DNA from 4 places in the Megasphaera jansseni genome. Region 1 is predicted to be linked to each of the others. Evidence: riboswitches for the same ligand, from Rfam matches in the RefSeq annotation. Region 1 holds a riboswitch; each other region holds the start of a gene.

Region 1 (7,912 bases):
TTGAAAAAATCATGGACATCGGCAAGAACTATCCCTTTGAAGTCAAAATCAACGCCCATATCGGCGACGGCAACCTGCACATCGTCCTCTGCAAAATGGACATGAGCGACGAAGAATGGGAAAAGAACGTCGAAGAATTCCACCAGCAAGTCTATGCCTATGCCTACAGCGTCGGCGGCCGCCTGGCCGGTGAACACGGCATCGGCGCCAAGAAACTGAAATATATGGAACAATTCACGCCAAAAGGTGAACTGAAAATCATGAAGACCATCAAACGGGCCATGGACCCGAAAGACATCCTCAACCCGGGGAAAGTGATTGATGCGTAAAAAAAGGGCTTGTCGTCATGCGACAAGCCCTTTTTAAGTGGCTAGCAGTTAGTTGTTAGCGGATGGTTTTAAATTTGAAGGTTTTCTCTGCAAACTACAAACTCTGTGCTACAAACTATAAAGTAAACGGGGCATCACATGATGGCAGAAACCTTCGTGCGACAGCCTCTTTTTGAGTGGTTAGGGGCTAGGGGTTAGTAGGGGCGCCCACGTGGGGCGCCCGTTTACGCAAGTCGGTCACGGGATTCTTACACATCCCCGACTACAAACTACAAACTATTTCCCCCGCAAGAGCCGCATGGCCATGACGGCCATGATGACTAAGAGGGCCGTGACTAAGGCGAAGGAGGCGTAGAGGCTGAAGGCCCGGCCGATGAAGCCCAGTACGGCCGGTGCCAAGAGGATGCCGGCGTAACCGATGGTGCTGACGGCAGCTACGGCATCGGCGACGGGCATGTCTTTCTGCGTTCCCAGAAAAGAGTAGAAAATCGGCACGGTATTGGCACAGCCGACGCCGATGAGGACATATGAGGTAAACAAGAAAGGACCGCTTCCGATGAGCAGGATACCTAAAAATCCGGCAAAGGCAATTGGCAGAGAAAAGGCCAACAGCCGCCGTGGTCCTAAATGCATGGTCAGGGAATCTCCAGGCAGACGGGCCAGGAAGGCTGACGCCGTGAACAAGGTCAGACCCAGGCCGGATTGGGAAATGTCGATGCCTTTTTCCGTCGTCATGAAGACGCCGCTCCAATCGTTGATAGAACCTTCTACCAGGAAGGCAATGGTGCAGACCAGGCCGACGAGGATGATTTTCCCTTTCGGCAGGACCAGGGAAGCACCTTTACTGGATGCCTGCCGTTCCCCATGGAGGTGAGGGGCGAAGAAGCAGACACAGAGGACGATAAAGACGGCTCCGGCCAGCATGACGACTTTCCAGTAAAGTCCCAGATGGAGCAGAGCTGCAAAAAAAGCGGCACCGGCGAAATTCCCCAGGGACCACATGGCCTGAAGGCCCGACATGAGCCGTTTACGGACTTTCCGTTCAATGAAGATCCCGTTGATGTTGACGACGACGTCGAGCAGCCCCAGAGAGGATCCGAGGAGGACGGCCGTAATCAAGGCCGTCGCATAAACGGGCACATAGCAGAGGATGTTCAAGACGACGGCAATGGCCAGGCCGGCAACCGTCAAAGACCGGCGGCAGCCCAGACGACCGGCGATGGCCCCGGCCAGCATCATCATGATCAGGGCGCCTAAGCCCACGGCCAGCAGGAGGAAGCCCAGATGGTCGTCGGGAATCTGCAGCTGCCGCTTCAGGAAAGGAATGAGCGAAGCCCACGACGTAAAGCCGAAGCCGCCGAGGAAGTAAAAAGCTTTAGCGCTGTAAATCTGCCACAGGATATCTCGTTTATTCATCATTTTCTATCACCTCACACTAAAAAAAGCCGGACAAGAAACCACCCAGGGCTGCACCTTTATCGAAAGACGCGTTTACGTACGCATCCTTCCTCCAGTGCAGGACTGAAGTGACATCTTATCCGGCTTTATACTATACGAGCATAAGCCTCCGATGAGCGATATTATTATAACATAAAAAGAAAATTTCCTCAAGAATGACAATATTTCTTGACAGATTCCTTGAGAGATGATAATATGTACACCAACAACAAAACATTGTCTTTCATCAAGAGCAGTCGAGGGAATGGCCCGATGACGCTGCGGCAACCCCCTATCGGGATAGGTGCCAAGTCCAGCGGTGTATACCGGCAGATGAACGAATCGCAAATTGAGCCGTCATCTGTATGACGGCTTTTCTTTTTGACCGGCAAGCCCTTATGTTAGTAGAGATGCAGAAAGGAAATGATTACATGAACGCAACAGTAAAAAAACTCTTCGCCGCCGTCCTCATTACGACGACATGCCTCTTTGCCGCCGGCTGCGGTTCGTCTTCCAATTCCGGTGCTTCCGGTGACAAAAAAGAAATCAAAATGGGCGTCACTGCCGGTCCCCATGCTGAAGTCATGGAAGAAGTCGCAAAAGAAGCGGCTAAACAGGGTATCACCATCAAAATCGTCGAATTCAACGACTATGTACAGCCGAACAAAGCCCTGGCCGAAGGCGATCTGGACATGAACTCCATGCAGCATCAGCCGTACATGGATAATGTCGTCAAGAAACAGGGCCTGAAGATTACGTCCATCGGCAAGACCATCATCCTGCCCATGGCCGTCTATTCTCACAAATATAAAGACATCAAAGACGTCGCAGACGGTGCCAAAGTCACCATCCCGAACGACCCGACCAACGGAGCCCGCGCATTGCTCCTGCTCCAGCAGGCCGGCCTGATTAAATTGAAGAACGGCAACTCCGTCGACGCTTCGGTAACGGACATCACCGATAATCCCAAGAACCTCCAGTTCGTCGAACTCGATGCCGCTCAGATTCCCCGTTCCCTCGACGATACGGACCTGGCCTGCGTCAACACCAACTATGCCATCCCGGCTGGTTTGAACCCGCAGAAAGATTCGATCCTCGTCGAATCGAAAGATTCGCCGTATGCCAACGTCATGGCAGTCCGTCAGGGCGACGAAAACAACGAAACATACAAGAAAGTCTTAGAAATCTACCAGTCGGAACCGATCAAGAAATTCATCGAAGAACACTTCCAGGGAACCATCCTGCCGGCGTTTTAGCAGCTAGTGGCCAGTGGTTCGTGGCTAGGGGCTAGTGGCTAGTGGCTAGTGGTTCGTAGGGGCCGCCCAAAGGGCGGCCCGCCTGAATCCTCTTAAAAGGGCTTGTCGCACGTGCGACAAGCCCTTTACTTATGGTATAATAAGGGTTGTCCATCAGATTCAGAAAGGAGACACCGTTTATTATGAAAGCCGTATTTGTCGATTTCGAGATGAACCCTATCGGCCGGGACCAGAAGGAAGCGCGCCGCATCTGCAAGGGGGAAATCATCGAAATCGGTGCTGTCAAAATAGATGAAGACGGGAATGAAATCTCGTCTTATAAAGAATATGTGCTGCCCGAATATACGACAGCCATGAATCAGACCTGTCAGGAACTGACTGGTATCACCATGGAAATGCTGGCCGGGAAGCCCCATTTCCGCCAGGCCTTCGACCATTTCCTGACCTGGTGCAATGAAGGCTGCCCCAATGCCTACGAAATGTTCGCCTGGAGTGAAAACGACTGGCGCCAGCTGGACTGCGAACTCCGCCTCAAAGAAATCGACGAGCACGACGACCGCGTCCGCTGGATGCTCGACCACTGGCAGAATTTCCAGCAGATTTACTGTAACCTCCTGGGCCTGGATAACGTCATTTCCCTGGACAAAGCCGTCAGCACCTTGGGCGAAACCTTCGACGGCCAGATGCACGACGCCCTCTGGGATGCCCGCAACACGTCCAAGCTCTACGTCTTATCGAAGAAGAAAGAAGAATTCCGCGACATCATGCAGCCTATCATCGACGCCACCAAGCCGGCCGAACCGCTGACGTTCTCCCTGGCCGACGCCTTCCGCGCTGCCCGCAAGTAACGAGGGCGGCCATGGAAGATACGACACTCCGGATGGTTTATATTTTTACAGACATCATCCTGCCCATGATAGCCGGATATGTCGCCAAAAAGCGGAGATGGCTGACACCGGACCAGTCGAATTGGCTCATCCGCTTCAACATTATCGTCATCATGACGTCCCTGACCCTGCTCAGCTTCTGGGTCCTGCCCATGCGGACGGATTTGCTCAGTCTGCCTTTCTTTGCTTTTTTCAACGGCCTGCTGCCCCTGGCCGTCGTCCTCTTGCTGGGCCGGCAGCGCAAATTCTCGTCCTTTGTCGACCGCGGCAGCTATCTCATCGCTGCCATCCCGGCCAATACAGGGATGCTCGGCGGCCTGTGCAGCTATATCCTATATGGAGAAATGTCCTATGCCTATGTACAGATCATCGGCGTCTTTCAGAACCTGCTCATGTTCTTTGTCCTTTTCCCCATGGGCTACTACTACCAGCATGGCGGCAAAGACCGCAACTTCTTCGTCTTTTTCAAGGATAATTGGAAATCGATCTTCATCAACTGGAATCAGTTATCCGTCGTGGCCCTGGTCATCGGCACGGCATTGCACGCTGCCGGTATCCCCAGGCCGGCTGCCGGGACGACGATTTTCCAGGCCCTGATCCATGTCAGCGCCTGGGTAGCCCTCATCCCCGTCGGCTACCTCATCGACTTTTCCCACTTCAAGGACTACGCCCGTAAGACCCTGGACCTCATCCCCATCAAGATGGTCCTGACGCCGCTGGTATCGTATTTCCTGGCGTTGTACTTCACGTCGGATCCGGTGCTCCTGGGAACGATTGTCATCGTCATGGCCACACCTTGTGCCATCAACGCCTTAATTACAGAACGCCTTTACGACTTGAACGTCAACCTGGCCATGGCGCCGTTCATTACGACACAGCTCCTATATATCCTCATTCTCTATCCTGCTTTTTATCTGCTCGTATCCTGGGGATACTTGCCTTTCAAATAACTTTCGCGAGGTGCACTCATGACTCATACCCGAATCCGCTCTCTCTGTCTGGCTTTATGCCTGCTCATCGTTACGCTGAGCCTGACAGCCTGCTATACGATTACCCTCAAAGAACGGCGCGTCGACGGCATGGGCTCGGCCATTTCCCTGAAACTGCCGGGAAATCTCCAGAAGCTCGACTTCCCCGTTCCCGTCGACCCGCTGACCCAGCGTTACTTCAAGGGCAGCCGCCTGTACGGTGAAATAGACAGCGGCCTGTATATCGCCATCTATACCAACAGCATCGATACACAGCAGATGTACGATGACCTGCACATCAGCCAGGGCCAGGCCATCAGCCAGCGCCTCAACCAGACGGCTGAAGCCGCAGCCGGCGCCGTATTATCGAAAATCGACGCCCAGAACGTCTCGGTCAGCCAGGACACGACGACCGTCAGCGGCCAGCACGCCGTCGTCCAGACCTTTACGTTCACCTATGAAGACAAATCCATGAAAGCCCGCCTCATCGGCTTTGCCGACGGCCCGGCCACCTGGATCGTCGTCGTAGCCTGCGACGGCAGCAAAGAAGATAAAGTAAAACTCGCCGATGAAGTGCTCGATTCCATCCGAATCAATTAACCGCCTAATCGCCTGCTTGCATACGCCGGTAAATGGGCAGCCGCTTCAAGTGGCGCAAGGTAAAGATAGCCGTAATGCCGATGAGGATGCCCGTCCCCGTACCGGCGACGGCCAGGATGGGCAGGTAGAGCATAATCTTGATATTTCCGACGACCAGGGAGGCCACGATGACCTGGCCCAGGTTGTGGAAAATACCGCCAGCTGTGCTGACGCCGATGATAGAGAATTTCCCTGTCTTCTGCAATACCATCATGGCACCCAGGCTGAAAGCTGCCCCGGCGACGCTGTACAAAAAGGCGTTGATGCCGCCGCCAAAAGCCGTAGCCAGGATGATGCGCACGAGCAGGATGAGGCAGACGTCGCGCTTGCGCGGCAGGGCATAGAGGGCGATGACCGTAATCAGATTGGCCAGCCCCAGTTTCGCCCCTGGTGCGATGAAGGGCACGGGCAGCATCCCTTCGACGACGTATAGGACCAGGGACTGGGCGATGAACAGGCCCAGGATAATGATGTGAAATGTTTTTTTCATAAGTACCTCTAATGGGCCGGAATGACATCAGGTTCGTCATCACCGGCGGACTTTACTTCGACCAACACCTTGTGAGGCAGGCAGACGACGGTCGCACCGGGCTTGCTGACAAAGCCTTCACTGATGCAGATTTTATCGGGACAATCGGCTTCGGTAATGCCGACGCTCTCGTCCTGGACGACGACGAGGTTATAGCCTTCATCGGTCTGGATAGGGATGACGTCGGTTCCGTGGTGGCCCGACAAGGGAACTTCTTTATAGACCTTGCCATCGACCTGGATGACCGCATACGTCCGGCTCACAGACGCATCATTGCCGGTGAGGTAAAAGATACCTTCCGGGATGAAAGATAAGACGAGCAGCGTAATGATGAGGACGATGTCCCCTTTTTGGATGATATGTTTCATAAGATTTCCATTTGACGAACAGGAGAATGAACATGAAGAACAAATACTTGGCCATCCTGCTCCTGCTGGCCCTGGCTGTCGGGAGCAGCGGATGCAGTACACAGCAGGCCCAATCCCAGCCGGCTCAGACGGCGCAGGACGTACAGGCCCCATCGGCACCGGCCATCCAGGCCGATTCGCAGGCTTATAGCGACGAAGGCCTGAAAAAATACCAGGCCGGCGATTATGCCGGAGCCCTGAACGATTTCGACAAAGCCCTTTCCCTCGACGCCAACAATTATCAGGCCTTGAGCAATAAGGGCGTCACCCTGGCCATGCGCGGCAACAGTACGGGTAGCAAAAACGACGTCACCCAGGGCATCGAGCTCATCGAAAAAGCGCTGAAAATAGCCCCGAAAGACGTCGCTTCTTTCTATAACCTGGCCTTGGCCTATAAGATTGACGGCCAATACGATAAGGCCTTGACGTATTTCAAGAATGTCATCACCGCCGACCCGGGCAATACCTGGAGTTACTACGGTATCGCCACCATCTACGGCGACCTGGGCAAAGCCGATGAAGCCCTGCCCTATTTGAAACAGGCCATCGACCTGGGCGGCGAAGACGTCCGCCAGGCAGCCCGTACGCAGAGCCATTTCGATAAAATCCGGAACAACGTGCAGTTCCAGAAAATCGTCGGCTGATTACATATCTTCCTCAGCGATTTCGCAGAGGATATGACCGATCATAATATGCATTTCCTGGGCCCGTGCCGTCACTTTCGCCGGTACGGCCAGGCAGATGTCGCAGGCCTCCTTCATCTTGCCGCCGCCATAAGCGGTCATGCCGATGACGGTGAGGCCTTTTTCATGGGCTGCGTCAATCGCTTCCAGGACATTCTGGCTGTTGCCGGATGTAGAAATGCCGACCAGGACGTCGCCTTTTTCACCCAAGGCCCGGACCTGGCGGGCAAAGACCGTATCAAAGCCATAATCATTGCCGACGGCCGTCAGGATCGACGTGTCGACAGTCAGGGCAATGGCCGGGTAAGGACGCCGTTCCTTTTGGAAGCGGCCGACGATTTCTGCGGCTAAATGCTGGGAATCGGCAGCGCTGCCGCCGTTACCGCAAAAAAGTATCTTGTGACCGGAAGCCAGGGCCTCTTTGACCAGGGCCCCGGCTTTTTCAATATCCGGAATCAATTCCATCGTCGCCTCGAGGACGGCGGCGTGGTCTTTCATTCGTTGTGCTACGAGACTCATAATACCTCCTATTTTTGGCCTTCTCCATCGTCGACGACGCGGATTTCACCGGTGTGCGGATGGATGACCATACCATAAATCGTAAGGGTTGAAGGCAAGTAGGGATTGGCCCGCAGGCGGCGGACCGTGTCGCAGACAGACGTGCTGATATCGGTAATGGGATCGGCCCACTGTTCCAGTTTCGGCCGGACAGCCGCAATCGCTTCTTCGTCAATGCCTTCTTCGGCCATATGACGGCACAGGCTGTCTGCCGTCGTC
Region 2 (7,912 bases), on a different contig from region 1:
GGTATCGGAAACGACACGGTAGTTCCCACGGGCCAATTCATCGCGCATATCGACGACCTGGACCGAAGGCAGCGGCCGCTGGCCGACGCGCTCAGTCAGCTCGACCAGCACATAGTCACCCTGCAGAGCCCTATAGTAGTCGCCCAGTGCCGGCGTCGCACTGCCCAGGACAACGGGACAGCCATAGTAGGCGGCCCGCTGGCGGGCGACCGCGACGGCATGATAGCGCGGCGCTTCATCCTGCTTATACGAACTGTCATGGGCTTCGTCGACGATGAACAGACCGATGGACTGGGCCGCCGTGAAGACAGCCGACCGGGCACCGATGCAGATATGGCTGGTCCCATTTTGCATACGCAGCCAATTGTTGCGTTTCTCCCCTTGAGAAAGCTGGCTGTGCATGACGACGACATCGTCGCCGAAGCGGCGCAGGAAGCGGCGGACAATCTGACCGGTCAGGGCGATTTCCGGCACTAAGACGACGACCTGCCGGCCCTCTTTCAGGACTTGGCTGGCCAGCTGCATATAGATTTCGGTCTTGCCGCTGCCAGTGATGCCGTGGAGGACGTAGGTTCTGCCTTGTTCATCACTTCCGATAACTCTAACTGCCTGGCGTTGTTCCGGTGTCAAGGTAAAAGGAACATCACTGGAAAGGGTCGGCAGGATATTCGTCGTCCTGGCCGGCCGCTGGCTCCAGCGGGCCAGCCCCGTTGCGCAGAGGCGGCGCATGAGGTCACGGCTGTAGCCCTGGCCCTGCCAATAGGAAACGGCTCCTTCCCCCTTCTCTTTCAAGGCCTGGAGCAATTCCTGCTGACGCCGCCGGCCGTGGAGGAGGTCTTCTTCATCATCATGGACAAAAGAAAGCCAGTCTTCCATCTTGTCGGCAATCTGGTTCTTATAGTAAGTCCGGCTGGTCAGGACCTGACGGGCTAAGGCCTGTTCTACGAGTTCTTTGCCAAAACGGCGGACAAGGCTGCCCTTTTCACGGCTTCCCTTGTCGGCCACATAGGCCTGGAGCTGCCGCCCTTCAGGACTCACCGGCGTGGCCGGGCCGACGGATAAAAGGTCCTGACGGACCAGGCCCTTCTTATCGATCATGAACAGGCGCAGGGCTTCCGAAAGGTTGCAGACATAGTAGTCACGGATCCAGAGGGCCGTGCGGATCATTTCTTCCTGGAACCCCGTCTGCGTCGACAGCAGGCCCTCGACGGGTTTCAGCGTGAAATCAGCCGGTTCATCCAGCTGCTCATGCAGGGCGACGACGATGCCCTCTTCCCGGCGGTGTCCAAAGGGCACGAGGACACGGCTGCCGATGCGGACGGCCAGGCCGTCAGGAACGATATAGGAAAAGGTCTGCTGCAGCCGTTTCGCCGTCGTATTGATGATGATTTCAGCAATCAAAGGGACACCTCCTTTGTGTAGGGCTGTCGCACGAAAGCTTCTGCCATCATGCGAGACCCCGTTTACTTTATGGTTTGTAGCACAGAGTTTGTAGTTTGCAGAGAAAACCTTCAAATTTAAAACCATCCGCTAACAACTTGAAAGGAGCTGTCGCACGAAGGTTTTTGCCATCATGCGAGGCCCCTTCAACTTAAAAGTTTTTCGTTCGTAGTTCATCGTTCATCGCGATGGATTGATATTTTTAATCCCATACGACAAACGATGAACGACCTACGATCAACGTAAAAAGAGGCTGTCTTAATGCGACAGCCTCTTTTCTGAATGTTCAGTTTATCGAACCGCCTCTTATAAGCCGGCTTCTTTGCGGAGCGTGTCGGCTTTGTCTGTCTTTTCCCAAGGCAGGTCGAGGTCGTTGCGGCCGAAGTGGCCATAGGCAGCGGTCTGTTTATAAATCGGACGCTGCAAGTCGAGCATGGCGATGATGCCAGCCGGACGGAGGTCGAAGTTCTTTTCGATGAGTTCGACGATTTTTTCGTTCGGGACTTTACCCGTACCGAAAGTTTCGACGTGGATGGAAACCGGGCGGGCTACGCCGATGGCATAAGCCAGCTGGATTTCGCATTTGTCAGCCAGGCCGGCAGCGACGACGTTCTTGGCGACGTAACGGGCTGCATAAGCGGCCGAACGGTCAACTTTTGTGGGGTCCTTGCCGGAGAAGGCACCGCCGCCATGACGAGCCATGCCGCCATAGGTATCGACGATGATCTTACGGCCTGTGAGGCCCGAATCGCCCTGCGGACCGCCGATGACGAAGCGGCCAGTCGGGTTGATGAAGAGCTTCGTCTTGTCGTCGAACAAGCCTTCCGGCAGTTCCGGTTTGATGACGAATTCGAGGAGGTCGCTTTCAATCTGTTCGCGGCCGACTTCGGGGCTGTGCTGTGCCGAAATGACAATAGTATCGATGCGGACCGGTTTGCCGTCTTCATATTCGACCGTGACCTGGGTCTTGCCATCGGGACGGAGATACGGCAGCGTGCCATCCTTGCGGACTTTGGCCAGGCGGCGTGCCAGGCGGTGTGCCAGGGAAATCGGCAGCGGCATGTAGTCGTCCGTTTCGTTGGTGGCATAGCCGAACATCATGCCCTGGTCGCCAGCGCCGATGGTATCGAATTTATCCGTATTGCCTTCTTTCTTTTCCAAGGCATCGTCGACGCCCATCGCGATATCCGGAGACTGTTCGTCCAGGGAAACGAGAACGCCGCAGGTGTCGCAGTCAAAGCCATATTTAGCGCGGGTATAGCCGATTTCACGGATCGTTTCGCGGACGATGTGCGGGATATCGACGTAGCACGTCGTAGAAATTTCACCGACGACGTGTACCATGCCAGTCGTTACCAGGGTTTCGCAGGCAACGCGGGCGTTTTTATCTTTTGCAAGAATGGCATCCAAAATGCTGTCCGAAATCTGGTCAGCCATTTTATCGGGATGGCCTTCGGTTACGGATTCGGATGTAAAGAATTCACGATTTTTAGCCATGAGTGATCCTCCTTAAAAAAAATTCCCCTCATTCATGACTTCATGAGAGGGGCTTCTAATCCCCATCTGCCAGTATATCACTGCTGGAATTAGCACCTTTCATAGCTGAAGGTTGCTGCGACATCACAGGGCCAGTCCCTCCGTCGTCTCTTGATGGTTCTTTATTTGGTTTGCTTATCCATTATAATTCAAGTCCGTCTATTTTGCAAGTATTTTTTATGCCTAAAAAACATTGTCTACTAGACGTTGCCCCATGGGCAGGGTTATAATGTAAAAGATAGAAAGGATGATTAGATATGACCAAATTGCGGCCTAGAGATATATTCTTCAACGACCCTTATTTCGATTATGCAACCTGCAGCAAGCCCGGCGACCTGCGGCTGGCCAAGCGGGTAGAAGTATTGGGCAAATGGTACAAGACCCAGAGCCTGGTAACGACCCTTCTCACCCAGGAACGGCTGACCTTCAGCCGCCACACCGGCACGGACAAGGAAGACGCCTTGATACTGCGGATCTATGAACGGACAGCTGACCGGCTGCTCATCAACACGTATTATACGTCTAAGCAAAACCCGGAAGAAATCTACGCCGGCACGATTCACCTCGAACGCTACGACATGGCCCAGACCATGGAATCCTTTTCCTATATGGGCATCATCGACCTGCTCATGCTCCAGACGGACAGCCAGATCCTCGGCCTGACCGATGTCTTTGAAGACATACAGATGGCCAAACACGCCGTAGCCCATGCCCTGGGCATCTATCTCATGGCCATCTGCGACCAGCCCTGGTCCGATGAAGCGGTCACAGGCGGTCAGGAAACGCCAGCCATGATGATGGGCAAAGAAAAAGAAGAACTTCAGCAGCTGCGGGAAGAAAAAGCCCAGATGGATGCTGACAGAGAAGAACTCCTGCGCCTGCGCCTGGAAGCCAAGAACCGCACGGCCGTCCTTTCTGAACTAGAACGGCTGCGCCAGGAACTCGATGCCGAACGGACCGGCCGCGAACAGGACCGCAAACAGTATGAAGACCGCATCCGCAAGCAGGAACAGTACATCGAAAAGATAAAGGAAACGGCATCCAGTCAGATTGCTGAACTCCTGGCCCTGCGCAAGGAACTCAATAAGCGCCAGGTACGGCCGGACTTGGCCAAGGGCCAGGCACCGCGGAAAGTGACGCCTCAGGAAGCGTCGCGTTCGGCCCGGGACCCGGAAGACCGCGGTCTGGACCTGCCCTCTTTCATGACCCAGCGCGATTATACGCGCCAGCTGGACCGTTTCCTCAAGGAACGCCAGATAGCCCTGGCCGGCGGCGATCCCGACTGGCAGCGCCGCATCCAGCGCCGTTTCAGTGCCGTTGTCGTCATCAGCGGCCGCCCGGGCGATGACCGGCTGCTGAAAGAATCAGCTCTCTTAGTCATCAACATGGAAGATGGCAAGACACCGCTCGTCCGCTGGGCCATTACCGAAGCCAAAGAAAAAGGCTGCCCCCTCCTCTCCATTGGCCCGACCAACCTCAACGGCTTCGCCAAAGCTATCGTAGGGCATGTGAGTGGTTAGTGGTTAGTGGTTCGTGGCTCGTGGCTCGTGGCTCGTGGTTCGTGGCTCGTGGTTCGTGGCTCGTGGTTCGTGGCGGGCCGCCCTTTGGGACGACCCCTACAACAACATTAAAGCCATTTGCTAACCCCTAGCGGCTAACTGCTAGCGGCTAAAAAAAGGCGCTGTCGCACGAAGGTTTTTGCCATCATGCGAGGCCCCTTCAACTTAAAAGTTTTTCGTTCGTAGTTCATCGTTCATCGCGATGGATTGATATTTTTAATCCCATACGACAAACGATGAACGACCTACGATCAACGTAAAAAGAGGCTGTCTTAATGCGACAGCCTCTTTTTTCTGCAAACTCCCTGCTATCAGCTATGTTTTTTCTCCATAATGGCAGCCGCACGGGCTACGATGATGGCAGCGAGTTCGTCTTTATCCATTTTTTCTAATTTTTCCATAGAGCCGTCGGGGAAAAGCAGGGTGGCGATGTTAGTCGTCCCTTTGAAGCCGGCCCCTTCGGCGCTGACGTCGTTGGCGACGAGCATGTCGAGGTTCTTCTTCTTGAGCTTCTTCGTGCCGTATTCGATGACGTTCGTCGTTTCAGCAGCAAAGCCGACCAGGGTCTGATGGGTCTTGCGCTGGCCCAGGCCGTAGAGGATATCGGGATTCTTGGCCATTTCAATGGTCAGGGTATCGTCGTTCTTCTTGATCTTGTTTTCTGCCGGATGGGCCGAACGGTAATCGGCGACAGCTGCCGCCTTGATGACCAGGTCGCAGTCATCGTAATAGGAATCGACAGCCGTCTTCATGTCGCGCGTACTGCCGACATCGATGCGGCGAGCCAGGCCGACCGGCGTCTTGAGGTTGTCCGTCGTCCCGGCGACAAGGGTGACTTCTGCCCCTGCCATGACGGCAGCCTTGGCGATGGCAAAACCCATGCGGCCGCTGGAATGGTTGCCGATGAAGCGGACCGGATCAATGGGTTCCCGCGTGCCGCCAGCCGTGACGATGACTTTCTTCCCTTTCAGGAGGTCATTGCGGCAGGCCAGGAGCTCGATGTAGTCGACGATGGTATCCGGTTCGGGCAGGCGGCCGACGCCGTCGATGCCACAGGCCAGATGACCGCTGTCAGGAGCGATGAAATGGTAGCCGAACTTCTTCAGTTTAGCCATATTGTCCTGGGTAATGGGGTTGAGATACATGTTGGTATTCATGGCCGGTGCGATGAGGACCGGTGCCGTCGTAGCCATGACGGTCGTCGACAGCATGTCATCGGCAATGCCGTTAGCGACCTTGCCGATGATGTCGGCCGTCGCCGGAGCGATGACGAAGACGTCGGCCCAGCGGGCCAGGGCGATGTGTTCTACATTGAATTCGGGCACATCGTCGAACATGGATACGGCAACGGGATTGCCGGAAATTTCCCGCATCGTCAAGGGCGTGATCAGTTTCGTCGCATGGTCGGTCATGATGCATTTGACTTCGGCCCCCCGCTTGCGGAGCTGGCTGGCGATGGAAGCCGCCTTGAAGGCCGCAATGCCGCCAGTGATCCCTAAGACAATCTTTTTCTTTTCCAAGCTCATGGAAAACACCTCCGTGTTATTTAATGCCGTCACGCGGTGCTTCATACGTGATCTTGCCCTGGTCGATTTCTTCCATGGCAATAGAAACTACTTTGGTCGTATCGACGTCGACGAGGGGTTCGTCGCCATCGGTGAGCTGGCGGGCCCGTTTCGCAGCCAGCGTAACCAGCGTATATTTGCTGTCTACTTTAGTCATCAGGGATTCAAGGGTCGGTTTAATTAACATAGTTCATCTCTCCTATTATTTGTACAATTCTTTCGTATGGGCGATGCGATAGGCATTGCGCGTCACTTTACACTGTTCGGCTTTCAAGATGGAAGCCGCTTCGTCGACGGCCTTATCCAGGTCATCGTTGACGATGACATAATCATAGCGGTCGATCCAGTCCAGCTCTTCCCGGGCCTTAGCCAGGCGTCCGGCGATGACCTCATCCGAATCGGTCTGACGGCCGCGGAGGCGTTTTTCCAGGACAGCCCGGCTGGGCGGTACGATGTAGATGAAGACACCCTGGGGATAGCGTTTTTTGACCTGCATGGCCCCCTGGATATCGATTTCCAGCATGACATGCTTGCCTTCTTCCAGCATCTGGTAAACGTACTTCTTCGGCGTGCCGTAGTAGTGGTCGTAGACCTTGGCGTGTTCCAGGAAGGCATCTTCGGCCAGGAGCTGCTCGAACCGCGCGTTATCGGCAAAATAATAATTGACGCCGTCTACTTCCCCGGGCCGGGGGTCTCGGGTCGTCATGGAAATGGAATACTGGATGTTCGGGAACTGTTCCCGCAGAGCGGAACAGATGGTCCCCTTGCCGGCTCCGGACGGGCCGGATACGACGATGAGCAATCCGGAATCATTCATAGCATTATTACTCCTTTTCTGTTTCCCCGTCTTCGGCGGCATCCTCCCAGAAGGAATCGCTGCCGGCGGGAACGATGCGGTGAGAAATCGTCTCGGGCTGTAACGCCGACAAGATGATCCAGCCGTTGTCCATGACCAGGACCGACCGGGTCTTGCGGCCAAAAGTCGCATCGATGAGGGTATTCCCATCACGGGCATCCTGGACGAGGCGCTTGATGGGCGCCGATTCAGGACTGATGATGGCCACGACTTTGTCGCCCATGACGACATTGCCGAAGCCGATATTTAATAAGTTGAAATTCATCATTCGATATTCTGCACCTGTTCGCGTATCTTTTCGATTTCATTCTTGAGCTGCAGGACCGCTTCGGTCACGGTCAGGTCGCCGGCCTTGGAACCGATGGTGTTAGTCTCGCGGTTCATTTCCTGGATGAGGAAATCGAGCTTGCGCCCTACTTCACCGGGGCTTTGCAGCATGGTGTGCAGCTGGTTCAGATGGCTGCGGAAGCGGACGACTTCTTCGGTGAAATCGATTTTATCCGAATACATGGCCACTTCCTGCAAAAGGCGGTCCTCGTCGGGAACGGCGGCCTGGACCTTGTCCATGAGGGCCAGGATTTTCTTTTCCAGTCGTTCTTCATAGGCCTGGACGATGACGTCCTTGCGGCTGGCAATGGATTCGACAAGGGCTGCCATCTTATCGGCCCGGCCGAGGAGATCGCGGCTGATATTGGCCCCTTCCCGTTCGCGCATGGCGACCATGCTGTCCAGAGCGTTCTTCAAGGCCGCTTCAAAGGGCGGCCAGCTGGCATCGGCGTCGATGGCCGGCGGTGTCTGGACGAACCAGTCCTTGGTCAGAGACGTCACATCGCCGAGGGTCACGGCCTGGCCTGCAAAAAAACGGTCATTGGCATCCTGCAACGCCGTCTTGACTGCACCCAAGGCGGCGTGGTCGATGCGGACATCCGGTGCCGCCGGATCCAGGTCCTGGACAG
Region 3 (7,912 bases), on a different contig from region 1:
ATTATCGACGACGTGGGATTTGCTGGCTGTCAAGATTCTGCTGACAGGCTGTTTGATGGGCTGGCTGGCCCGGACTATCGTCGCGAACTTCCAGGCCAATGCCAAGAAAGCGGCTGCCCGCAAGAAAAGAGTCCGTCGTTCGCGTACGGCGCAGCGCAGTCAGACGAGCCAGGCCGGCCAGGCCAGCTTGACGGGACATTAAGAGTGAAAAAATTGAAATCCATAAAATATAAATAATTGCCACATTGGCATGTAATATGTTAAAGAGATTAAACGAAAACATAACGTTTAATCTCTTTTTTATTCTTAAAAATTATAAGCGAAACGCCGACAATGACTTAATGGTATATTTGACAGGCCTTTTTAATCGTGATATACCGTACATATGCGCAGAAGCGAAGATGTATTTTATAGCCTTTATTCTTTATTTGTCTTAACATCTTCAGCTCCTCCGCACCAAACTATTTGTTTTTTGTAAGTATAGGAGGAATTTGTATGAATGGTGTTGTTTTAGTCACCTGTGCTATCGTCATCCTGGCGGTAGCCTATCGGTTCTATGGCAAGTGGCTGGCTAAGACGTGGGGAATCGATCCCAACGCCCTGACGCCGGCTCATCGCCTGGAAGATGGTCAGGATTATACGCCGTCTTCTAAATTCACGGTTTTTGCCAATCAGTTCTCGTCTATTACCGGTGCCGGCCCTGTCACGGGCCCAATCATCGCAGCCGCTTATGGCTGGCTGCCGGCCTTCTTATGGCTCATGATCGGCGGCGTCTTCTTCGGGGCCGTCCAGGACTTTGCAGCTCTCTATGCATCGATGAAGAATGACGGCAAATCCATGGGCGTCCTCATCGAAAAGTATATCGGCACGACGGGCCGCCGCCTGTTCCTGCTCTTCTGCTGGGTCTTCAGCCTGCTGGTCATCGCCGCTTTCGGCGATATCGTCGCTACGACCTTCAACGGCTTTGCCAAAGATGGGTCCATGGTCCTGCCTAATGCCGCAGCGGCTTCCATTTCCATGCTCTTTATCTTCGTCGCCATCGCCTTTGGCCTGTTCATCAAGAAGTTCAATCCCAGTGAAAAGGTACGCTTTGTCATTGCCATTGTCCTCTTGATTGCCATGCTCTATGTCGGCATCGACCTGCCGATTTACCTGGACCGCATGACCTGGTTGTATATCATCTTCGCTTATATTTTCTTTGCTTCCATCATGCCCATGTGGCTCTTGAAACAGCCGCGTGACTATATCAGCGCCTTCCTGCTGCTCATGATGATCGCCGGCGGCGTCATCGGCATCTTCGTTGCACAGCCGACGCTGAATATGCCGGCCTTCACGTCCTTCTCGGTCGGTGGCAAGGATTTGTTCCCGATTCTGTTCATCACCATCGCCTGCGGTGCCGTTTCTGGCTTCCACAGCCTCGTTTCCTCCGGTACGTCGTCAAAGACCCTGGATAAAGAACAGGATTCCGTCTTCGTCGGCTATGGTTCTATGTGCGTTGAATCCGTTTTAGGTGTCGTTTCCCTGGTCATTGCCTGCGCAGCCGCTTCTAACGGCCATGTCGCTTCGGGGACTCCGTTCCAGATTTTCTCCGGCGCTGTCGCTGGTTTCTTCACCATGTTCGGCCTGTCCCAGACGGCCGCTGCCTGCATCATGACCATGTGCGTTTCGGCCCTGGCCCTGACGACCCTCGATGCGGTCGGCCGTATCGGCCGTATGTCCTTCCAGGAATTGTTCAGTGTCGATGAAGGACAGGAAATGAATGCTATCCAGAAAATCTGCGTCAATAAATACTTTGCTACGGTCATCACTTTGTTCTTCGGCTTCCTGCTCTGCCTGGGCGGCTATATGAACATCTGGCCGCTCTTCGGGTCGGCTAACCAGCTGTTGTCGGCTATGGTCCTCATCTGCCTGACCGTCTTCCTCAAGACGACGGGCCGCAAGAGCTTCATGCTGTACGTCCCGATGGTCGTCATGTTCTGCGTTACCATGACAGCACTGGTCGAATCGGCCTATGCCCTGATCATCAAGATTGCCTCGGGCAACTGGTCGCTCCTCATCGAAGGCCTGCAGTTCGTCCTGGCCATCGCCCTGATGGTCCTGGCTGTTTCCATCGTCTACCACTGCGGCAAAGAACTCGTCCACGCCGACAATAAAACGGCGCACCACGACGCTCAGCCCACAGCCACGCATTGAGGGTGTGTTAGCAGTTAGCAGTTAGCAGCTAGCCGTTACCGGTAGCTGTTAGACACTAACGGCTAACCCCTAACGGCTAACCCCTTAAAAAGGAGCTTGTCGTTATACGACAAGCTCCTTTTACTTATAAAAAATGTAATTTATAAAGTTAAATCTCTGTTTGTAATACGAGGTATAACGTTTACATTGTAAAATATGAAAGTTTTTGCTTAAAATCCCTTGACAATATACTAAGTAAAGTGTACAATCTCAGTAACGTTTCCGATAGGGAACACTTCATTTTCAATCATTAAGAGGTATGTAATCATGGGGTACTTAAAAAATTTGACCATCATGTGTTGTACGATATGATCGTATTGTACAACCATTCATAAGGACAATACAATACGAAACCTATTCATCCAGAGCAGCCGAGGGACTGGCCCAATGACGCTGCGGCAACCTACGTACGTAAGGTGCCAATTCCAGCAGGAATCAACCTGGCAGATGAAGTCATGGGCATACGTCTATTTATAGCGCCATCTGCATTTATCAGGTGGCGCTTTTCTTTTGCCGAAAAGGAGCTGATGACATGGAGCATGTGGCAAAGTATTTGACAGAGTTAATTGGCAATACGCCGCTTTTGGAACTGACCCACTGGCAGGAGGTCCACGGCCTCAAGGCCCGCATCCTGGGCAAGCTGGAGTACATGAATCCTTTGGGCAGCGTCAAAGACCGCGTGGCTGCGGCGATGATCGAAGAGGGAATCCGTCAGGGGAAAATCAATCAGGATACAGTCATCATCGAGCCGACGAGTGGCAATACGGGCATCGGCCTGGCCCTGGTGGCCGCCGTGAAGGGCCTGCACCTGATTTTGACCATGCCCGACACGATGAGCCTGGAACGGCGTAAGATCGTGTCGGCCCTGGGGGCGGAAATCGTGCTGACACCGGGCATCGAGGGGATGCGCGGCAGCATCGGCAAAGCCGAAGAATTGAGGGATTCTTACGGCAACGCCTTCATTCCCCAGCAGTTCGACAATCCGGCCAATCCGGCTATCCATCGCCAGACGACGGCTGAAGAAATCTGGCGCGACACGGATGGCCAGGTCGATATCTTCATTTCATCTGTCGGCACGGGGGGAACCATTACGGGGACGGCCCAGGGCTTGAAAGCCCATAAAGAAACGGTCCAGATCGTTGCCGTCGAACCGAAAGATTCTGCCGTCCTTCACGGCGGCCGGCCGGGCCCGCACGCCATTCAGGGGATTGGCGCCGGGTTCATTCCGAAAGTCCTGGATATGTCTCTCGTAGATGATGTGATCGACGTATCCAATGAGGACGCCTACGGCCGGGCGAGGGAAGTGGCCAAGACCGACGGCCTGCTGGTCGGCATTTCATCAGGCGCGTCGTTGCAGGCGGCCCTGGAGCTGGCCATCCGGCCGGAAAACGAAGGCAAGACCATCGTCGTCCTCCTGCCGGATGGCGGCGAACGCTATTTATCGACGGCTTTATTTGAGGGGTAAGGCATCTAAGCCGGTATAGAGGGGGAAAGAAAATGAACAAGAAGCGCATCATAGCTATACTGGCTTTTTCGACAGTACTGGCCGTCGCGGGGGCCTTGGCGGGCTGCGGACGCAGCGATACCGCTGAGAGCGGCGGCACGGTGACGCTGACCAATGTCTCGTATGATCCAACCCGTGAGTTATATAAAGAATATAATGAATTATTCCAGAAACATTATAAAGAAACGACAGGCAAGGATATCCGCATCATCCAGTCCCATGGCGGATCGGGCAGTCAGGCCCGGTCGGTCATTGAGGGCAGCCAGGCCGATGTCGTGACTCTGGCCCTGGCCCATGATATTTCGCTCATCGAAAAGGCCGGCCTCATCCATGAAGGCTGGCAGAGCGATTTTGCCAATGATTCGGCACCGTACACGTCGACCATCGTCTTCCTGGTCCGCAAGGGGAACCCGAAAGGGATACGCGACTGGGATGATTTGGTGAAACCCGGCGTGAGCGTCATTACGCCGGATCCCAAGAGCAGCGGCGGTGCCTGCTGGAACTTCCTGGCGGCCTGGAGCTGGGGGCTTGACCATTTCGGGGGAAATGAAATCAAGACCCGTGCTTTCCTGACCGACTTGTACCGCAACGTCACCGTCATGGATTCCGGGGCCCGCGGCTCGACGACGACCTTCGTCGAAAACGGACAAGGTGACGTCCTTATCGCCTGGGAAAACGAAGCGCTTTATTCGATGCAGGAATATCCCGATAAGTTCGACCTCGTCGTTCCCAGTATCAGTATCCAGGCCCAGCCCAGCGTGGCCGTCGTCGACCGCCTGGCACGGCGCAAGGGCCATGAAGCAGCCGCCCATGAATACCTGGCCTACCTTTATTCCGATGAAGCCCAGGAGCTGGCTGCCAAGAACGGTTTCCGGCCGTCGAATCCGGACATCCTTCAGCGTTATGCCGACCGTTTCGATCTCAAGGTCAAGCTGACCAAGATCAGCGACTTCGGCGGCTGGGATGCAGCTTATGTCAAATTTTTCAATGACGATGCCTTGTTCGATAAGATCATGGCCGACGTCAACGGTAACGAATAGGAGGGGAGCCGGATGAAACATTTTTTTGCCCGTTCCGGCGGGCGCAATCAGATTATTCCCGGCTTTGGCCTGTCCATGGGCATGACGATTACCATGTTGTCCCTGCTCATTCTCATCCCGCTGGCTTCGGTCCTGGCCCATTCCCTGCAGCTGACGGCGAATGACTACGCCAAGCTTATCACCAACAGCGGCATCCGCAATGCGTTCATCACCAGTATTTCCTGTTCCATCCTGGCAGCGCTGGTGAACTGCGTTTTCGGTTTCATCCTGGCCTGGGTCCTGGTCCGCTATGAGTTCACGGGCAAACGGCTCCTGAACGGCGTCATCGAACTGCCCTTTGCCCTGCCGACGGCCGTCGCCGGCATTACCTTATCCAAGCTCTATTCCGATACGGGCTTCTTTGGCAGCTTCTTTGCCAGCTATGGCATCCAGATCGCCTATACCAAAATCGGCCTGACCATCGCCATGATCTTCGTCGGCATTCCCTTCGTCGTCCGCTCGATCCAGCCGGTCCTGGAAAAGCTCGACCCGACGTATGAAGAAGCGGGCAGTATGCTCGGCGCGTCGACGTTCACCATTTTCCGGCGCATCATTTTCCCGGAACTGCGGCCGGCCCTCCTGACCGGCTTTGGACTGGCTTTTGCCAGAGGCCTCGGCGAATACGGCAGTGTCATTTATATTTCCGGCAACAGCGCCAAGCATCATACGCAGGTCGTATCGTACGTCATCATGCAGAAGCTCAATTACGTCGATTACGCCAGCGCGACGGCCATTGCCCTGGCTATGCTGGTCATCGCTTTTGTTACTTTGTTTTCGATTAATATGATCCAGGTCCATCAGGCCCGGCGCGTCCAGTAGAGGAGGGGAGACGTTATGAAACACAGTAAGACCGAAGTCGTGCTGCTGACTATCAGCGTCCTCTTCGTCGTCATCATGCTCATTGTGCCCCTCATTTCGGTCATCACCAATTCGCTGGCCGAAGGCTGGGATTTCTACATCCGGGCCCTGACGACGCCCTACGTCCTGTCGGCTTTGCGCCTGACTTTGATCGCGACGGTCATCGCCGTCTTCGTCAATACGATTTTCGGCCTCGGCGCGGCCTGGGCTATTTCGAAATTCGATTTCCGCGGCAAGCATTTCCTGACGACGCTCATTGATATCCCCTTTTCCATCTCACCGGTCATCGCCGGCCTGGCCTTCATCATGACCTTCGGCCGCATGGGCTGGATCGGCCAGTGGATCGAAGTCCTCAACGATTATTGGGGAACGGATATCCAGATTGTCTTTGCCGTTCCTGGCGTCATCTTGGCGACGATTTTCGTCACCTTTCCCTTTGTCTTCCGGGAAATCATCCCCGTCCTCAGTACCAACGGCCGCGATGAAGAGGAAGCGGCAGCCCTCATGGGGGCCAGCGGCTGGACGATTTTCTTCCGCATCACCCTGCCGCAGATCAAATGGGCCCTGCTCTATGGCATCGTCCTCTGTACGGCGCGGGCCCTCGGAGAATTCGGGGCGGTCAGTGCCCTGTCCAAGCTGCGCGGCGAAACCTTTACGCTGCCCCTGGAAATCGACGCCCTCTATCAGTCCGGGTCGGCCGATTCCATCACGGCGGCCTTTGCCGTATCGTCGCTGTTAGTCCTGTTAGCCATCATCGTCCTGCTGCTCCGGACTTTCCTCGAAGCCAAGGCCGATAAGACGTCATAAAGGAGGTGAAGCGCATGTATGTCGAAATGAAACACATCGAAAAGAATTACGGCTCCTTCCACGCATCGCGCGATGTCTCCTTTGGCATCGACAAGGGCAAGCTCGTCGCCCTCCTCGGGCCCAGCGGCAGCGGCAAGACGACGATCCTGCGTATGCTGGCAGGGCTGGAGAACCCCAACAGCGGCGACATCTTCATCGACGGCCGCCGGGTCAATGATATTCCCGCAGCCAAGCGGGGCATCGGCTTCGTCTTTCAGAACTACGCCTTGTTCCGCTATATGACGGTTTACGATAACGTCGCTTTCGGGCTGGAAATCCAGAAGCGGCCGAAAGCGGAAATCCGGCAGCGCGTCCTGGAGATGATCGACCTCGTCGGCTTGTCGGGAATGGAAAAGCGTTATCCTAACCAGCTTTCCGGCGGCCAGCGTCAGCGTGTCGCCTTTGCCCGGGCCCTGGCGCCGAATCCCCAGGTCCTGCTCCTGGATGAACCGTTTGCCGCCATTGACGCCAAGGTCCGGCAGGAACTGCGCAACTGGCTCAAGGATACGATCCACCGCGTCGGCATTACCAGCATCTTTGTCACTCATGACCAGGATGAAGCCGTCGAAGTGGCCGATGAAATCATCATCACCAACCACGGCCATATCGAACAGGTCGGGACGCCGCTGGATATTTACCGCCAGCCCCGGACGCCCTTTGTGGCTCAATTTATCGGAACTCCGGTTGTCATCGACAACTGCAACGTCCTCACGGGATTCCTGCAGATCGGAGCCGGAAAACAAGCCATCGTCCGGCCTGAGTTCCTCAAGATTTATAAACAAGGGACTTTGAAACAGTACATCAGTGCCGCCGAACAGGGGACGGTCGAAGCCGTCGTCTTCCGCGGCAGCCACCTCGATGTGACGGTCCGCATCAAGGGCCTTTTGATCCACGGGGAATATTCCTTCGACGATCCGCCCCTGTCTGTCGGCGAGACCGTCCAGGTCCTCATTTACCGCTTGTACGTCCTCGACGGCGACAAGACCTATTTGAAAGAAAACAGTGCCATGACGTCGGCCGACGTTTTCTACATTTAACGAAGGAGTTATGCTATGCAGATTACCAGCGAGAAGATCATCCATACGGATGTCCTCATCATCGGCGGCGGGACCGCAGGCTGTTATGCCGCCCTGACGCTCCGCAGCCTGTCTGATGCGTCCATCGTCATCGCCGAAAAGGCCGATATCCGCCGCAGCGGCTGTCTGGCAGCCGGCGTCAATGCCCTGAATGCGTACATCACCAAAGGCCATACGCCGCAGTTTTACGTCGATTACGCCAAGAAGGATGCTGCCGGCATCGTCCGGGAAGACCTGCTCCTTACGATGTCTGAAGGCCTCAACAAAGTCACGAAGAAGCTGGAAGACCTGGGACTGGTCATCTTGAAGGACGAAAA
Region 4 (7,912 bases), on a different contig from region 1:
TGACGACCGATGACGGATCCCAGGGCATCAAAGGTTTTGCCGTCGATGCGCTGCCGCAGATTTTTTCGGAACATGCTATCGACCGCGTATCGGTCTGCGGGCCGACGGTCATGATGAAGACCATCGCCCAGGCTTCGGCCCAAGCCGGCGTGGCTTGTGAAGTGTCCATGGAAAAACGGATGGCCTGCGGTATCGGCGTCTGCCTGGGCTGTACCTTTGAAAGCAAGCTCGACGGCAAACGCTATAAAGTCTGTGCCGACGGGCCTGTATTTGACGCGAAGGAGGTCTTTGCATGATCAGCGAACGCATTGCCGTCCAATTTGCCGGTATTTCCATGAAGACACCGGTCATGGGAGCATCGGGGACCTTTGGATTTGGCGTAGAATACCGTGATTTTCTCGACCTCGACCACGTCGGGGCCATTATTTCCAAGGGCATCACGCCGCTGCCGCGGCCGGGAAACCCCGGCGTCCGCATTGCAGAAACGCCGGCAGGGATGCTCAACTGCATCGGTCTGGAAAATCCCGGCGTCGAAGTCTTCAAGCGGGACATCCTGCCCAAGGTCAACGAAACCTGCCAGACGCCGCTCATCGTCAATATCTCGGCCGGGACAGCCGAAGAATACGGCGAATTGGCAGCTCAGTTAGACGTCGATGGCGTCGCAGCCCTGGAAGTCAATATTTCCTGCCCCAATGTCAAAGAAGGGGGCATCGTCTTCGGCACGCAGCCGGAAGCGGCTGCGGCTGTAACGCGCAGCGTCAAGGACCATACGAAGAAGCCGGTCATCGTCAAATTATCGCCGAATGTCACGGATATTACCGTCATGGCTAAAGCCGTCGAAGCGGCCGGCGCCGATGCCGTATCGCTCATCAATACCCTGACGGGTATGGCCATCGACATCAAGACCCGCCGCCCCTTGCTGGGCAATATCACCGGCGGCCTGTCCGGCCCGGCTGTGAAGCCCGTCGCTCTGCGCATGGTATGGCAGACGGCCCAGGCCGTATCCATCCCCATCCTCGGCCTGGGCGGCATCTCGACCTGGCAGGACGCCGTCGAATTCATGCTGGCCGGCGCCAGCGCCGTCGCCGTCGGTGCCCATAACTTCGTCGACCCCAGAGCCGTCGAAACCATCGCCGAAGGTCTGGACCAGTACTGCCAGGACGAAGGCATCGAACATATCCAGGACATTGTAGGGGCATTAGAGATTCGTGGCTAGGGACTAGTGGCTAGTGGCTCGTGGTTAGTGGTTAGTAGTTAGTGGCTCGTGGCTCGTGGCTCGTTGTGGGAATCCAATTCATGAGCCCGTTGGGTATATGTAAGATTCCCGTGACCCATTGATATGAGCGGGCCGCCCTTTGGGACGGCCCCTACGAAGCGGTCCATGGGACCGCGGCTAACCCCTAACTGCTAGCCACTAACCACTAAAAAAGGAGCTGTTGCATGTGCAACAGCTCCTTTTTTCTATTATTTATTTCTTATTCTTTTTTCGTGATGCGAAGTCGCCGCCGGCCTGGATGACGTTGACGACGACGATGAGGATGATGATCGTCGCCAGCATGACGTCGGGACGGAAGCGCTGGTAACCATAGCGGATAGCGATGTCCCCTAAGCCGCCGCCGCCGATGGCGCCGGCCATGGCCGATGCCCCGATGAGATTGACGATGAGGACGGTGATGTTATTGATGATCGTCGGCAGGGCTTCGGGAATGAGGACCTTGCGGATGATTTGGAAGGGCGTAGCCCCCATGGATTCCGCTGCTTCGACGAGGCCGAAGTCGACGTCGCGGATGGACGTTTCGACGAGACGGCTCAGGAAGGGGATGGCGACGATGGTCAAGGGGACGCAGGCTGCCGTCGTACCGATGGACGTGCCGGCAATGAGGCGCGTCAGCGGGATGATGGCGACCATGAGGATGATGAACGGGATGGAACGGATGATGTTGACGATGGTGCCAAGGATCTGATTGATGAAGCGGTTTTCCAGGATATGGCCCTTGCTGGTCGTGACCAGGGTGATACCCAGGGGAATCCCGATGATACCGCCGATGACCGTAGCGACGGCGACCATATAGAACGTTTCTTCAATGCCTTGGAGCATTAACTTAATGATTTCTTGGGACATAACCTAAAACCTCACTTCCAATCGGTAATGTTTTGATATACGAGAATGCTTTGGCCTGTGTTTCCATGTCGCCCATGATGACGACGATGAGGTAGCCAAAGGGTTCATCCTGGATGTAGTCGATGTTGCCGTAGAGGACGCTGACTTCGACGTTGAATTTGCGGACAATATCGGCGACGACGGGATCATTAGTGGCAGCGCCCTTAAAGCGCAGGCGGACGAGCATGTTGCGGTCCGGTGCCGGCTGATCCGTGACGCCCAGGTTCTTGATGCCTGCCGGCAGTTCCATGTTGATGATGGACGTGACGAAGTCCTTCATGGTCTGGGACTGAGGATTGGTGAAGATGTCGACGACGCGGCCCATTTCCTTGATGACGCCGCTTTCGATGACGGCAACGCGGTGGCAGATTTCCTTGACGACGGCCATTTCATGGGTGATGACGACGATGGTGATGCCCAGGCGCTGGTTGATGTCCTGGAGCAGTTCCAGGATAGATTTTGTCGTCTGCGGGTCCAGGGCTGACGTGGCTTCGTCGCAGAGCAGGATTTTCGGGTCACTGGCCAGGGCACGGGCGATGCCGACGCGCTGTTTCTGGCCGCCCGAGAGCTGGGACGGATAGTTGCCGGCCCGGTCACTGAGGCCGACCAGGTCGAGGAGGGACGCGACTTTCTTTTCGATGACGTCTTTCGAGGCGCCGACGAGTTCCAGCGGGAAAGCAATGTTTTCGGCAACCGTACGGGATGATAAGAGATTGAAGTGCTGGAAAATCATGCCGATGTTCTTGCGTTCTGCCCGCAGCTGGGATTCATTCATCTTGGTCAAATCCTTGTCGTCGATGATGACCTGGCCGCTCGTCGGTTTTTCTAACATATTGATGCAGCGGACCAGCGTCGATTTGCCGGCACCGCTCTTGCCGATGATACCGAAGATCTCGCCGTCGTCGATGGTCAGGTTGATGCCCTTCAGGGCCTGGACCTGTGCGGCGCCGCCGTAGGTCTTGGTAATATTTTTCAGTGTAATCACAGTATCAACTCCTCAAAATAGGCGTAACTAGAAAAAGCAACCACAAAAAAAGGCCGTCATGCAGATGACGGCCGTATATACGGTTTCATTTCATCTGTCGGAATGTTCCGTTGGAATTGGCACCTTCCCGGTAGGGGGTTGCCGCAGCGTCATCGGGCCAGTCCCTCAGCTGCTCTGGATGAAGGATATATGGTTGTTGCGTTTTATAATAGCACGGATGGCCGGGCTTGTCAATGGAAAATCGTTATTGCGCCCAGTCGCCAGCCGTAAAGACCGGTACCGTCGTGCTGTCGGCTTTCGTCCCGGTGATGGTCAGATCCGGTGAACCGACCATGAAATCGACGTGGATCATGGAATCGTTGAGGCCGGCTGCGGCGACGGCGTCTTTATCCATATCGGCACCGCCAGCCAGGCAGGTCGGATACGATGCGCCCAGGGCCAGGTGACACGAGGCGTTTTCGTCGAAGAGCGTTTCATAGAAGAGGATGCCCGACAGGGAAATGGGCGAGTGATAGGGGATGAGGGCCACTTCGCCGAGGCGGCAGGCACCGTCGTCGATGGCGATGAGCTTCTGGAGGACGTCTTCTCCCGTTTCGGCTGCGGCGTCGACGACTTTGCCGTCTTTGAAGGTCAGGTGGAATTTGTCGATGAGGTTGCCGTTATAGACCAGGGGCTTGGTGCTGTAAACCGTGCCGTTGACGGCATCCGCCTTGGGCGCCGAATAGATTTCTTCCGTCGGGATGTTGGCGTTGAAGAGCAGGTGGTCCGCCGTTTCTTCCATGCCGCCCTGCCAGATGTGACCGGCCGGCAGGCCGATAGTCAGGTCTGTTCCCAGGTTGTTCGTATAATGCAGGCTGGTGAAATGCTGGTCCGTCATCCAGGTCCGGCGCTTCTTCAATTCGGCCAGATGGGCATCCCAATCGGCCAGGGCATCGGCACCGTCGGCACGGGACGACTGGAGGATTTGCTTCCACAAGGCTTCGTAAGCGGCGGTAGCATCGAGGTCCGGGTAGAGCAGTTTGGCCCAGACGGCACTGGGGACGGCGGCGACGAGCCACGTCGTCTTCGAGGCCATCATGCCGTCGATGTATTCCTTCAGGGCTTCATTCTGGGCTTTCTGCTGGGCGAAAATCTTCTTGGTGTCGATGCCGTCCATGAGGTACGGGTTGGCCGAGATGAGGCTGAGGAAGGCCGCTTTCTTATGGTAATAGTAAAGGCTGAAGTCGCGGCGCCAGTCCGGCAGGGATTCGAAATATTGCAGATCTTCGTGTTCGTAGCGCAGGCGGGCCATATCGTCAGACCGCCAGTTGCAGACGACCTGGGCGGCGCCGGTTGTATAGGCTTCTTTTGTCAAGAGGGTGACGAAGTCGTGCGATTCGACAGGGGCATTGATGACCAGGGTCTGGCCTTTTTGGAGATTCAGGCCCTTCTGTAAGAGGACGCGGGCATAAGCCATTAATTGTTTCGTAGTTGGCATAAAATCACTCCTTAGTAGATGAGGATAGGACAGGGACTTTCCAGGCCGTGTGCTTCCACAGGCGCCAGTTCAGGGCACTGGCGTTGATGGCCAGGCTGATGATGAGGCTGATCCAGTAGCCATAGGGCCCGTAGGACGTGACATGGGCCATGGCATAGCCCATGGGGATGCTGATGAGCCAGTAGGTCACAAAAGCGACATACGTGATGATTCTGACATCCTTATAGCCGCGAAGGATGCCCTGGACCGGGGTACCGGCTGCATCGAAGAAGGAAAAGGCGACGGCGTAGAAGATGAACATGCGGATGGCCCAGAAGGTCTCGGCATCGCTGGTGAAGATGGCCGCAATAGTATCGACAAAGTGATAGGTCACGATGATGAGGGCGATGGCAATGGTAAAGGCCGTCATCTGGCAGAGCACGGCATACTGCCGGGCAGCGGCGTAGTTACGGGCGCCGACTTCGTAACCGATGACGATGGTCGCCGTCAGGCTGATGCTCCAGGGCAGGGTATAGGTCAGGGTCGAGAAACTGATGGCTGCCTGGTTGGCTGCCAGGTATAAGGTGCCGAATTCAGCCATGAGCAGGCCGACGATGGAGAAGAGGCTCGTTTCGCAGAAGACGGCGATGAAGATGGGAATGCCCAGTTCCAGCTGATGGTAGCAATGGTACCAGCTGAAAGGCCGCAGGCGGCTCCAGAGATGGTAGGAACGAAAGGGTTCCATCCATTGCAGGACGGCGGCGAAGAGCAGGAAGGATACCCAGGAGGCCAGGGTAATGGCATAGCCCGTCCCGATGCCGCCCATGGCCGGAATGGGACCGGCGCCGAAGATGAGCAGGCGGAAGAGAATGATCGTCAGGACCAGGTTGGTCACTAAGATGGCCATGGAGACGTGGGTCTTGCCGTGGGCGTCGACGATATAGCGCATCGTCGCCTGCAGGCAGATGGGAACCAGCCCCAGGGCCAGGGCCTTGAGGTATTCCCAGGCGATGTAGCGGACTGGCGCGTCGAGGCCCATGAAGTCCAGGAAGGGCGGCATGAGGACGGCGCCGGCCAGAAAAATGACGGCCGTAAAGCCCAAGCTCAAATAGAGGCTCTGCATGATGTACGTCGGGATTTCCTCAGACTTCTGAGCGCCCCGGAGCTGGGCGATGATCGGCGAGATGCCGAAAAAGATACCGCACAGGCCGGCAAAGACGGGATACCAGATATTGACGGCAACAGCGACTCCTGCCAAGTCGATCGTCCCGGCCTGACCGCTGAAGATAGAACTGAAGACGGCTGTGCCGACCTGGGCCATCTGGGTCAGGAGCAGGGGGAAGAATAAGGCCAGGAAATGGCGGAATTGGAACCAATGGGGGAACATGATATCCTCCTTGTATGAAAAAGGGCTTGTCGCACGTGCGACAAGCCCTTTAAAGTTGTTAGTGGCTAGCAGTTAGTGGTTAGCAAATTACAAACTCTGTACTACCAACTATAAAGAGAAAGGGACCACGCATGATAACAGAAACCTTCGTGCGACAGCACCTTTGAGTTTGATGCCCCAAATCACATCAAACATCAAACATAAACGAAAAAGGGACCGTGCATGATGGCCGAAACCTTCATGCGCCAGTCCCCCTTTTCAGTCAAACTTATTTACCCATAGCATTGACTTTGGAAGCCAACCGGGATTTTTTACGAGCTGCAGTGTTTTTATGGAGAACGCCTTTCTGTGCGGCGCTGTCGATTACGCTGCTAGCTTTATCGAATGCTTTTTTAACAGCTTCAGCGTCACCAGCGGCGATAGCTTCGGTCGTACGGCGGATAGCAGTATGAACAGAAGATTTAACCTGAGAGTTAGCTGCGTGGCGAGCTGCGTCTTTTTCCATCGTTTTGATATTGGATTTAATCTGCGGCAATGGATTCACCTCCCTAATTTACAAGAACACTAGAAGAAATTTTACCATATGGCGCAGAAAAAAGCAATACCTTTTTCACAAGACATACGATTAAGCTTTGCCTTCCGAACCGAGGACGCATTTGATCTTGTGAGCGACGATGTCGTGGACGAACTGACGGCCGTCGGCGAGGTACTGGCGCGGGTCGAAATGTTCCGGATGCTGTGCCATGTGCTGACGGATGCCGGCAGTCAGGCCGAGACGGAGGTCGGAGTCGATGTTGATCTTGCAGACAGCCATGGAAGCGGCTTTACGGAGCTGGTCTTCAGGGATACCGATGGCGTCAGCCAGGTTGCCGCCGTTTTCATTGATGATCTTGACATATTCCGGTACGACCGAGGATGCACCGTGGAGGACGATCGGGAAGCCCGGCAGGCGTTTGGAGACTTCTTCGAGGATGTCGAAGCGGAGTGTCGGCGGTACGAGGACGCCGTCAGCGTTACGCGTGCACTGTTCCGGTGTGAATTTGAAAGCGCCGTGGCTGGTGCCGATAGCGATAGCCAGGGAGTCGACGCCCGTGCGGGATACGAATTCTTCGACTTCTTCCGGACGTGTATAATGAGCTTCATGGGCAGCGACTTTGACATCGTCTTCGATGCCGGCCAGCTGACCGAGTTCGCCTTCGACGACGACGCCGTGAGCGTGTGCGTATTCAACGACTTTTTTCGTGAGGGCGATATTGTCTTCGAAAGAATGTTTCGAGCCGTCGATCATGACGGAAGTGAAACCGCCGTCGATGCAGTCTTTGCAGGTTTCAAAGTCAGCGCCGTGGTCGAGGTGAAGGGCGATGGGGAGATCATGATCTTCCAAGGCTGCTTCTACGAGATGTTTCAAATACGGCGGTTTAGCGTATTTGCGGGCACCAGCCGAAGCCTGAAGGATGATCGGGGAATTCAATTCAGCAGCGGCAGCGGTGACGCCCTGGACGATTTCCATGTTGTTGATGTTGAATGCGCCGATAGCATAGTGGCCTTCATAGGCTTTTTTAAACATTTCTGTAGTTCCAATTAATGGCATGTTTACATTCCTCCTACATAATACGTAAAGATGTTTAATATATATAATTCCAGCCAGCCCGGCGGACGAGGGCGTCCATATCTTCAGGCAGCCGGGAATTAACGGTGATGAAGCGGTGGCTCATGGGATGGGTGAACTGGATACAGTAGGCGTGCAGGGCCTGGCGGCCGATGAAGCGGCGCGAACCGCCGTATAGGTCGTCGCCAGCCAGGGGATAGCCCAGGTAACTGCTGTGGACCCGTATCTGATGGGTCCGGCCCGTGTGCAGGACAATCTGGAGCAGGCTGTAGTCCCTGCCAGCTGCGAGGCAGGTGAAATCGGACCAGGCCGGC

The links. A riboswitch is a leader RNA that binds a small molecule or an ion and turns the genes downstream of it on or off. The one in region 1 is predicted to bind S-adenosylmethionine.
Region 2: it holds a riboswitch for S-adenosylmethionine, as region 1 does, so the genes downstream of both, metK (methionine adenosyltransferase) here and ACE418_RS09855 (MetQ/NlpA family ABC transporter substrate-binding protein) in region 1, are expected to answer to the same signal.
Region 3: it holds a riboswitch for S-adenosylmethionine, as region 1 does, so the genes downstream of both, cysK (cysteine synthase A) here and ACE418_RS09855 (MetQ/NlpA family ABC transporter substrate-binding protein) in region 1, are expected to answer to the same signal.
Region 4: it holds a riboswitch for S-adenosylmethionine, as region 1 does, so the genes downstream of both, ACE418_RS06265 (methionine ABC transporter ATP-binding protein) here and ACE418_RS09855 (MetQ/NlpA family ABC transporter substrate-binding protein) in region 1, are expected to answer to the same signal.

What each region holds. Positions count from the first base shown of each region.
Region 1 is NZ_JBHYRR010000025.1:9,158-17,069, forward strand. Features, by position in the region: gene ACE418_RS09845 (FAD-binding oxidoreductase) at 1-329, shown strand, start outside; gene ACE418_RS09850 (MFS transporter) at 606-1,748, opposite strand; SAM riboswitch class I at 2,008-2,106, shown strand; gene ACE418_RS09855 (MetQ/NlpA family ABC transporter substrate-binding protein) at 2,198-3,022, shown strand; gene ACE418_RS09860 (3'-5' exonuclease) at 3,205-3,870, shown strand; gene ACE418_RS09865 (AEC family transporter) at 3,882-4,859, shown strand; gene ACE418_RS09870 (hypothetical protein) at 4,878-5,477, shown strand; gene ACE418_RS09875 (Gx transporter family protein) at 5,482-6,006, opposite strand; gene ACE418_RS09880 (NusG domain II-containing protein) at 6,015-6,413, opposite strand; gene ACE418_RS09885 (tetratricopeptide repeat protein) at 6,446-7,096, shown strand; gene gmhA (D-sedoheptulose 7-phosphate isomerase) at 7,097-7,654, opposite strand; gene ACE418_RS09895 (beta-class carbonic anhydrase) at 7,663-7,912, opposite strand, start outside.
Region 2 is NZ_JBHYRR010000003.1:20,046-27,957, forward strand. Features, by position in the region: gene priA (replication restart helicase PriA) at 1-1,401, opposite strand, end outside; gene metK (methionine adenosyltransferase) at 1,747-2,937, opposite strand; SAM riboswitch class I at 2,997-3,097, opposite strand; gene ACE418_RS01680 (hypothetical protein) at 3,234-4,496, shown strand; gene coaBC (bifunctional phosphopantothenoylcysteine decarboxylase/phosphopantothenate--cysteine ligase CoaBC) at 4,847-6,061, opposite strand; gene rpoZ (DNA-directed RNA polymerase subunit omega) at 6,078-6,287, opposite strand; gene gmk (guanylate kinase) at 6,303-6,917, opposite strand; gene remA (extracellular matrix/biofilm regulator RemA) at 6,925-7,221, opposite strand; gene ACE418_RS01705 (YicC/YloC family endoribonuclease) at 7,221-7,912, opposite strand, start outside.
Region 3 is NZ_JBHYRR010000008.1:68,308-76,219, reverse strand. Features, by position in the region: gene ACE418_RS04760 (hypothetical protein) at 1-202, shown strand, start outside; gene ACE418_RS04755 (carbon starvation CstA family protein) at 496-2,193, shown strand; SAM riboswitch class I at 2,588-2,686, shown strand; gene cysK (cysteine synthase A) at 2,765-3,697, shown strand; gene ACE418_RS04745 (sulfate ABC transporter substrate-binding protein) at 3,730-4,776, shown strand; gene cysT (sulfate ABC transporter permease subunit CysT) at 4,789-5,634, shown strand; gene ACE418_RS04735 (sulfate ABC transporter permease) at 5,650-6,480, shown strand; gene ACE418_RS04730 (sulfate/molybdate ABC transporter ATP-binding protein) at 6,507-7,556, shown strand; gene ACE418_RS04725 (adenylyl-sulfate reductase subunit alpha) at 7,572-7,912, shown strand, end outside.
Region 4 is NZ_JBHYRR010000012.1:54,409-62,320, forward strand. Features, by position in the region: gene ACE418_RS06250 (dihydroorotate dehydrogenase electron transfer subunit) at 1-296, shown strand, start outside; gene ACE418_RS06255 (dihydroorotate dehydrogenase) at 293-1,216, shown strand; gene ACE418_RS06260 (methionine ABC transporter permease) at 1,469-2,122, opposite strand; gene ACE418_RS06265 (methionine ABC transporter ATP-binding protein) at 2,103-3,146, opposite strand; SAM riboswitch class I at 3,234-3,331, opposite strand; gene ACE418_RS06270 (aminopeptidase) at 3,391-4,623, opposite strand; gene ACE418_RS06275 (MATE family efflux transporter) at 4,628-5,989, opposite strand; gene rpsT (30S ribosomal protein S20) at 6,258-6,524, opposite strand; gene fba (class II fructose-1,6-bisphosphate aldolase) at 6,615-7,580, opposite strand; gene ACE418_RS06290 (RluA family pseudouridine synthase) at 7,615-7,912, opposite strand, start outside.